Regions from separate parts of the Sinomonas sp. B1-1 genome, predicted to be linked through region 1. Evidence: riboswitches for the same ligand, from Rfam matches in the RefSeq annotation. Region 1 holds a riboswitch; the other holds the start of a gene.
What was found. A riboswitch is a leader RNA that binds a small molecule or an ion and turns the genes downstream of it on or off. The one in region 1 is predicted to bind cyclic di-AMP.
Positions count from the first base shown of each region.

Region 2: linked by a shared signal. The riboswitch ahead of ACQ5BE_RS11655 (M23 family metallopeptidase) and the one ahead of ACQ5BE_RS10950 (hypothetical protein) in region 1 are both predicted to bind cyclic di-AMP.

Region 1 covers NZ_JBCHVF010000006.1:100,815-105,015, forward strand. The annotation lists gene ACQ5BE_RS10940 (response regulator transcription factor) at 1-581, opposite strand, end outside; gene ACQ5BE_RS10945 (hypothetical protein) at 760-1,584, shown strand; gene ACQ5BE_RS10950 (hypothetical protein) at 1,703-2,545, opposite strand; cyclic di-AMP (ydaO/yuaA leader) riboswitch at 2,552-2,746, opposite strand; gene ACQ5BE_RS10955 (winged helix-turn-helix domain-containing protein) at 3,349-4,188, shown strand.
Region 2 covers NZ_JBCHVF010000007.1:78,786-82,986, forward strand. The annotation lists gene ACQ5BE_RS11645 (NlpC/P60 family protein) at 1-462, opposite strand, end outside; gene ACQ5BE_RS11650 (C40 family peptidase) at 563-1,291, opposite strand; cyclic di-AMP (ydaO/yuaA leader) riboswitch at 1,311-1,475, opposite strand; gene ACQ5BE_RS11655 (M23 family metallopeptidase) at 1,667-2,494, opposite strand; cyclic di-AMP (ydaO/yuaA leader) riboswitch at 2,501-2,713, opposite strand; gene ACQ5BE_RS11660 (metal-dependent transcriptional regulator) at 2,932-3,627, opposite strand; gene serC (phosphoserine transaminase) at 3,825-4,201, shown strand, end outside.

The DNA of each region.
Region 1 (4,201 bases):
GCCTTGCTGATCACTCGCTTCGGGTTCTCCATCAGGTAGCGCAGGAGTTCGAACTGGGTGGCGGTGAGCTGGATGTCCTCGCCGCCGCGGGTCACCTCCCGGGTGTCCGTGTTCAGGACGAGGTCTCCGACCACGAGTTCGGCGTCGTCCTGCGCGGCCACGCCCGAGCGCTGCACGAGTCGGTGCAGGCGGAGCATGACCTCCTCCATGCTGAACGGCTTCGTCACATAGTCGTCGCCGCCCGCGGCGAGGCCCGTGATCCTGTCCTCGACCGCGTCCTTCGCGGTCAGGAACAGCGCGGGGACCTCCGGCATGAACTGGCGGATCCGGCCGAGCACCTCGACGCCGTCGAAGCCGGGCATCATGACGTCCAGCACCAGCACGTCCGGGCGGAAGTCCCGCGCGGCGGCGACAGCCGAGGGCCCGTCCCCGGCGATCTGCACGCTCCAGCCGGCCATGCGCAGCCCCATGCTCATGAGGTCCGCGAGGCTCGGCTCGTCGTCCACCACGAGGGCGCGGATCGGGGTCCCATCGGGGTGTGTGAGGGCGGGCAGATTGTTGACGGAGAAGGGGCTTGCCATGGTTCCAGCCTCCCGTGACGGTTTAGTCCCAGCCTGAGCCTCAGCTTTGAGCGAGCTGTGGACGCCCGCGGTGACCAGACTATCCCCGGTCACAGCCAGTCCTGCAGGGTGGCACAGCGTCGCCACAGGGACGGAACCAACTCTTGGGAGCAGGACACCGCGACCCCAGGAGGATTCAATGTCCGGCGAAGACCAGCAGAGGCCCCACGAACCCGGCCACGCCCAGCCAGGCCAGAACCCGAACCGGCCAGGCCAGCAGGCCCGGCCCTCCGTCGAGCCGAGCGTGCCGGGAGGGACGCACGACGCCGCGTGGCAGCAGGGCGCCCAGCCCGCCGCCGGATGGGGTGCCCCGGCCCCGCAGCAGGGCCAGCCCGCCGCCGGCTGGGGCGCCGCTCCTCCCCAGGGGCCGGGCCGGCGCGGGATGTCCCGCACCCAGAAGGGGGCTGCCGCCGCCGGCATCGCCGTCGTGCTCGCGGCGGGCGCCGGGGCCGCCGTGTATGCGGCGACCGGCTCCACCAGCGGCGCAGGAACCGCGCAGGGCGGCGTGGGCCAGCCGGGTGCGAACGGTCAGCCCGGCACAGGCGGCCAGTCCCGCTTCGGCCAGGACGGCGGTGCTCAGGACGGCGTGGCGCCGGACGGCTTCGGCCCCGCCGGCATGGGCGCCGGCACCATGGGACAGGTGCTGCACGGCGAGTACGTGGTGCTGCGGGACAGCCAGAACGTGACGATGGTCATGCAGACCGGCACCATCACCGCGGTGTCGTCGGGATCCGTGACCGTGAAGAGCACCGACGGGTTCCAGCAGACCTACGCACTGACCGCTCAGACCGAGTACCTGAGCCGGACGGCGGGCCGCAGCCAGCGGGGGTCCCAGTCAGGGTCATCGTCCGGGTCGTCGTCGAGCCTCGCCATCGGCCAGACCGTGAGCATCACGGCCCTCAAGGATGGACTCTCGGCGCTCACCGTCAGCGAGACTTCGGCATCGGCCGGCTCGAGCAGCTGACCCCCGACGTCCTGCCGAGCACGACGGCGCCGCCCACCTCGCGCTGAGGTGGGCGGCGCCGTCGTGCTCTGTCCCCCTGCTGCCGCCGTTCGGGCGGCCGGTCACTGCCAGCTGGTGATCAGTACCAGTTGTTGGCGAGGTGGAAGGCGAGGGCGTTGGCGGGGGAGCCGTACCGGGACTTGATGTAGTTCAGGCCCCAGTCGATCTGGGTGCGGTAGTTGGTCTGCCAGTCGGCGCCGACGCTCGCCATCTTCGAGCCCGGGAGCGACTGGACGATGCCGTACGCGCCGCTCGAGGCGTTCGTCGCGGTGGTCCTCCAGCCCGACTCCTTGGTCCAGAGGGTCTCGAGGGCGCTCATCTGGTCCTGGCCCCAGCCGAAGGCGGCGAGGCGGCTCGCGGCGTACGCCTTGGCGCCCGCGGGGTCATCGACGGGCTGGGCGGCGAGCGCGGCGGCTGCCTTGTCCGCCGCTGCCTTGTCAGCGGCAGCCTTGTCGGCGGCGGCCTTTGCGGCCGCCGCCTGGTCCGCCGCTGCCTGGTCGGCGGCAGCCTTGGCAGCGGCAGCCTGGTCCGCGGCGGCCTTCTCGGCAGCTGCCTGGTCCGCAGCCGCCTGCTCCGCCGCGGTCTTGGAAGCAGCGGCGTCAGCGCGGAGGGCCGCCTGCTCGGTGGGGCCGGCGGCGATCGACTGGGCGATCGAATCGCCCGAGGCTTCGGGAATGCTGGCCTCGACAGACGAGGTGCGGGCCAGGCCGTTCACGTTGGCCGTGGCTGCCGCGCCGCCTCCGGCGACCGCGAGCAGGCCGAGGGACAGTGCGACGACGGCGCTGCGGTGGCCGAGCTTGTCGAACGCGCTGCCGGACTTGGCGCCCGAGGACGCGGCAATGCGGGCGAGGGGGGAGGAGTGGTCGAAGGCGCGGCGGCGGCCATGAGGGCGCGGGGCAGCGCGGAAGGGGGACTTGCTCAAAGCGGATGGGCCTCTCGTTGGCGCCTGCGAAGTTAGCTGTCGGGTTCGGATGCGAGCCATCCGGCCCTGCCGATGGGCATGGGCTTCACCCCAAGGGCGCACCTCCGCTCGGGAGAGCGGGCGCGGCCGCCAGGTGGGTCCTCCGTCTCTGCCTTGAACTGAACGCAACGGGCCGCCGGCAGAGTTCGGCGAGCGGGTCCCGTGGGCACCCGCCGTTCTGCGGGCACCCATACACCGTACGGGAAGCTTCCGTCATTGTCACATTTGGGTAACGGCAGATTTGGCGTCGCACTAGCTGACCGAAGGGTCGGTTGTCTACCTGACGCGGCCGGGTCTCCGGCGCGCGTCCACAGCCGTCCACATTGTGAGATTCCGCCTAGTTCAACGGAAGATGAACGGAAGGAGTCCTTTCGCCGAAGATCCTTCGATGAAAACTCGACCATCTCCCGAAACTGTGAAAATCTTGATTCATAACAGGCCTGCGCCGAATCGTGATGCTGATCACAAAGGCCTCGCTGATCTCAACATGTGAGACGAAAGCGGCATTGTTACTTGCCTGTAGGCATTGTTACGCCGCACACTCTCAGTGTGAACAAAGACTCAACAGCACCTGCAGCCGCAGTAGCCCTCGCTGGCTCACCCGCCAGCCTCGAGCCGCGCTGTTGTCGAATGTCGAGCTGACTGCACCACCCCAGCGTTTAGCCCCAGTCGTTCCTCCGCCCAGCGTCGGGCAGCACCTACCCACGCGGGCGATCTGCTCCGCATTCGAAGCCTTCACGGCTAGTTCTCTCGAGGTCTGATCCATGTCTGTTGCTTCCGGCTACGTCCACATCTCTGTCCGCAACGCCCAGAAGTCCCAGCCGGGCCACCGGCAGCCGTTCGGCTCGCGCTTCCCCGGCCAGGCCGATGCCCCGGCTCACCCCGGAGCCCAGCAGGGGCTGCGGGCAGCCCAGCCCTTCCGCTCCCTGGCCGAGGACTACGCCCCGATCACCGCCCCCACCCCGGTCGTCCCCGCGGGGCCTGAGCCGGTGCGGGCGGTCACCCCGGACAACGTCGCGCATGGCTTCGTCCTCTACGTGGGCCTGTCCGAGCAGCAGGCCGCCGCGGCCGGCACATCGATCGCGCGCATCGCCCAGGAGATCCGCGCGTACGCGCAGAACCTCGTCGAGGGCGTCGAGAGCTACGCGGCCGTCGCGGTGGCGCCGGCCTCCGCACCCGGCTCCTCGCTCGACGTCGTGCGCTCCACCTTCGGCGACCCGACCATCGCGGCCCGCCAGCAGCGCCCCGAGCCCCGTCCGGCCCCGCAGTCGGACGCCCGCCCGGCCGGCGTCCTCATCGACCTCGCCCGCCGCGAGGTCCACCTCGACGGTGAAACCCTGAACCTGACGTTCAAGGAGTTCGAGCTCCTGAACTTCCTCGTGGAGAACGGGACGCGGACCGTGAGCCGTGACGAGCTGCTCGAGGGCCTCTGGAAGAACGCCGAGGAGATCCCGAACGAGCGCACGATCGACGTGCACATCCGCCGCCTGCGGTCCAAGCTCGGCCGTCTGGCGAACACTGTCCGCACCGTGCGCGGGCAGGGCTACCGGTTCTACGAGCACCCCGAGGTCATCGTCTGGGCCGCGCCCGAGTACTCGATCTAGTCGCTGCCACGGG
Region 2 (4,201 bases), on a different contig from region 1:
GGCGGCGGCGATGGCGGCACCCTGGCCGCTCGCGGCGGCGGGGGCCGGGGCGGGAGCCTGCACAGCGGTGCTGGCGGCGGCCTGCACCTTGGCGGGAGCCGGAGCCTGGGCCTGCGGGGCGGCCTGGGCGACGGGGGCCGGGGCCGGCTTCTCGACGACCGGGGCGGCAACGGACTCGACGGCGGGACGCTCGAAGGTGACGGCGGCCGTCGTCTCGGCCGAGATCGGCGCCTGGACGGCGCTCTCGACCTCGAGGGCAACCGGGGCCGACGCCTCGCGCTGGGACGAGACCTCAGCAGCGTTGGCGGCGACGCCGCTGGTCAGGACGAGGCCGCTGGCAGCCGCGATGACGGCGGCCTGGCGGCCGACACCGCCGGCGTTCTCGGTGACAGCCTTGGCGATGATGGCAAGGGAGGAGGTGTTGTCGGCGCGGTGGCGCCCGATTCCTGCACGGGTGGTCATACGGGTGAGTTCTCTCTCTCGTGTCCCTCAGGCCGCAGGGGGACGGCCCTCGGAAGGCGCCGCAGCGGGGGTCACCGCCGCGCCCGGAAGTGGATGGTTCTCAGCTGAGGGTGTAGAAGACGGACGAGCCGGTCGCGGCCACGGCGTGGAGCAGCGTGCCCTGCGAGGGGTTGAGCGCGCTGATCATCATCCCGTTGCCGACGTAGATGCCAACATGGGCGCCGCCGTTCTGGACCACGAGGTCACCGGGGGCCGGAGTGGCGGTCTGGCGCATGATGCTCCATGCCTGGACACGCGGGATGCTGATGCCTGCCTGGGCGTAGACCCACTGGGTGAAACCCGAGCAGTCCCAGCCAGCAGGAGTGGTGCCGCCCCAGACGTAGGGGTGGCCGATGCCCGTGTAGGCGATCGCCGCGAGGCTCGAGCCGGCGGCGTTCACGGTGGCGTCCACAGCGGGCGACGACTTCGTCGCGACCGCGGCCTGCGCGGTAGCGGTCTGCGTCTGCGCGGCCGGAGCGGTGGACTGGGTCTTGACGGGCTCGACGACGGGCGCGGCGACCGACTCAACGGCGGGGCGCTCGAAGGAGACCTGGGCATCGGTGGACGCGACGACGCTCGGCACAGCAGTGCTGGCCACGTCGGAGAGGGCGGAAGCCTCGCGCTGGGCTTCTGCAGCCTGCGCGGGGAGCCCGGCGCTGATGATCAGCCCGGACGCCGCGGCGATGACGGCCGCCTGGCGGCCGATGGTGCCTGCATTGTCGGACACTGCCTGCGCGACAGCTTCGAGCGGACGGGTGCGGACCGGTACGGCGCGATGGCGCGCAGTCATGGTGCGTGACGACACAGAAGTAGCCTCTCCCAGTGCCTACGAGGTGAGCTGTCGGGTTCGGATTGGAAGTATCCGGCCTCCCGGCTCGCGCCGGGCTGCTTAACCCCAAGGCCCTCCCTGAGGAGGACCAGAAGTGGTTCCCCCGCCTCTGCCAAGCGGTGTGTGCGAACGGCTTCGGAGAGTGGCAGAGCTAGGCATTCTCTCCGAATGTTCCAACTTGGTAGGAGCTGGAACAGGAACGACCCTACAGGACACCGGACCATATGTCACATTCGGATCACGGTGTGTTTATCGAGGATCACGAAAAGGACACGACGAAGGGCGCGCGCCCGAAAGCACGCGCCCTGGAGGGCTGGAGAGGGCCGCTAACGCGGCTCAGAGCCAGCCGTTGGGGTCGACGACGTCGCCGTTGACCATGACCTCGAAGTGGAGGTGGCAGCCGGTGGAGGCACCGGTCGTGCCGCTGAGGGCGATGAGCGCCCCGCGGTCCACCTTCTGGCCCACCGAGACCGAGAACGAGGAGAGGTGGTTGTAGGTGGTCTCGAGCCCGTTGCCGTGGTCGATCACGACCCGGTTCCCGCCGCCGTAGGGGTGCCATCCGGCGAAGGTCACGGTTCCGCCGGCGGCCGCCTTGACGGAGGTCCCGCACTGGGCGGCGAAGTCCTGCCCGCGGTGGAACTCGCCGGCCCACCCGCTGATGGGGCTCACGCGGTAGCCGAACGGAGAGGTCTTCTCCATGGAGTCGAGGGGGGCGCCGAGGGAGTGCTGGGCCTGGGCCGGCGTGACACCCTTGGCAGACTCGGCCGTGAGCATCTGCTGGAGCTGGCCGTCCGGGTTGAGTGCACTGCCCACGGAGGCCCGGCTGAAGGCGACGGACGCGTCCTCGGGCGCCGTGACCTCGGGCAGGACGGCCGTGTCGACGACCTGGGAGGCCTTCGAGGCGGCGCCGGCCTCGATGGCACCGGTGGCGGTGGGGACCGTCACGGTCAGGACAAGGCCCGTCGCGGCGAGTGCCACCCCGGCCTTCTGCCCGACCCCGGCGACCGAGGCGATCTCGGCGAGCTGGCGGACGGGGCTCTGGCGCTCGGCGGCGCGGCGGCCGCGCCTGCTGGCGTCTCGGGGGCGGAGGCCCGCGGCATGGTCGACATCGGCGAACGACGGCGACTGGGCGCGACGTCGACCGCGGACAGCTTGCTGGCTCAAGCGAATTCCCTCTCTCGTCAAGCGCCTGCGAAGTTAGCTGTCGGGTTCGAGCCAGAGAGTCCGGACTCGGCCCAGCCGCGCGGGTCTGGGCACACGGGTATCCACGGATGGATCCTGCGTGCCAGTGTCCCGAGCGTGCTGCGGGCTTCACCCCAAGGCGGCCTCGGCCGCCGCTGGTGGTTCCCCCGCCTCTGCCTTGGATTGCTGCATCCCGGTCCGCTGGCAGAGCTCGGCGTGCGGCTGGGATCACGCCGAAGTCCCGGCGCTTGTCCTCCAGCATAGAGGAACTCAAACCCGATGTAACGCTTTCGTGACCTTTAGTGAGAGGAAGCTCACGCCAAATTGGCGTCTGGCGGGTTACTCCACCGAGTAGAGGTTTTGTCCTCTTGTGTGAGGCCTTGTGCGACTCCCCGGTAACTACGCGGCTCGCGGGCCAGCTATGCCACCGAGACGAAGACGTGCGCCGCAACCTCGACCGGCAGCTCCAGCGCGCCGTCGACCATTGCCACGCGCACCGAGATGTAGTCCCCCACCCGCTCGAGGGCGACCTTGGCGCCCGGACGGATGCCGCCCTCATCGAGCTGTGCCAGCAGCTCCGGGTCCACCTGGATCGGCTCGGCGAGCCGGCTCACCACGACCCGGGAACCCGGGGCATAGGTGTCCATCGCCTCCACGAGCGTGACGACGCCGTCGGCGAACCCCTCGGAGGGGGTGCCGCCGAGGGCCTCGAGGCCGGGAATGGGGTTCCCGTAGGGCGACTCCGTGGGCCGTCCGAGCAGCTCGTACAGCCGGCGCTCGACGCGCTCGCTCATGACGTGCTCCCAGCGGCACGCCTCGTCATGGACGTAGGGCCAGTCCAGCCCGATCACGTCGGAGAGGAGGCGCTCCGCGAGGCGGTGCTTGCGCATGACCTCGACCGCCCGCCTGCGGCCGTCGAGGGTCAGCTGCAGGTGCCGGTCCCCTGAGACGACCACGAGGCCGTCCCGCTCCATGCGTGCCACGGTCTGGGAGACGGTGGGGCCGGAGTGGCGGAGCCGCTCGGCGATGCGCGCGCGCAGTGGGGTGATGCCCTCCTCCTCGAGTTCGAGGATGGTGCGCAGGTACATCTCGGTGGTGTCGATGAGGTCGGACATGCGGTGCTTCGAGCTCCTCGGGCGGTGGGGCGGTGCGGACGGCGTCGCTGCCGCAATTCTAGCTTATTTTGAACCGCTCAGATTAGACGGGACTCCCGGGCGCAATGGTTCGCGACACCAATGCCGGTGCGGCAGACTTGACCCGGGGCGAAGGGCACGGCCTCCGCCTCCACCCTGACCCACAAGGAGGCTTCACCGTGGCCGAATCCAGCCAGCTTCAGATCCCCGCCGAGCTCCTCCCTTCCGATGGACGCTTCGGAGCAGGTCCATCCAAGGTGCGCCGAGAGCAGGTCGACGCGATCGCGGCGGCGGGTGAGAAGCTGCTCGGCACCTCCCACCGGCAGGCGCCCGTCAAGAACCTCGTCGGCAGCGTCCGCGAGGGCCTCAAGGAGTTCTTCTCGGCGCCCGAGGGCTACGAGGTGGTCCTCGGCGTCGGCGGTTCAACTGCGTTCTGGGACGTCGCCTCCTTCGGCCTCGTCCGCTCCAAGGCCCAGCACCTCTCCTTCGGTGAGTTCGGCTCGAAGTTCGCCAAGGCCACGGACAAGGCGCCGTTCCTCGAGCGCTCCTCGATCAT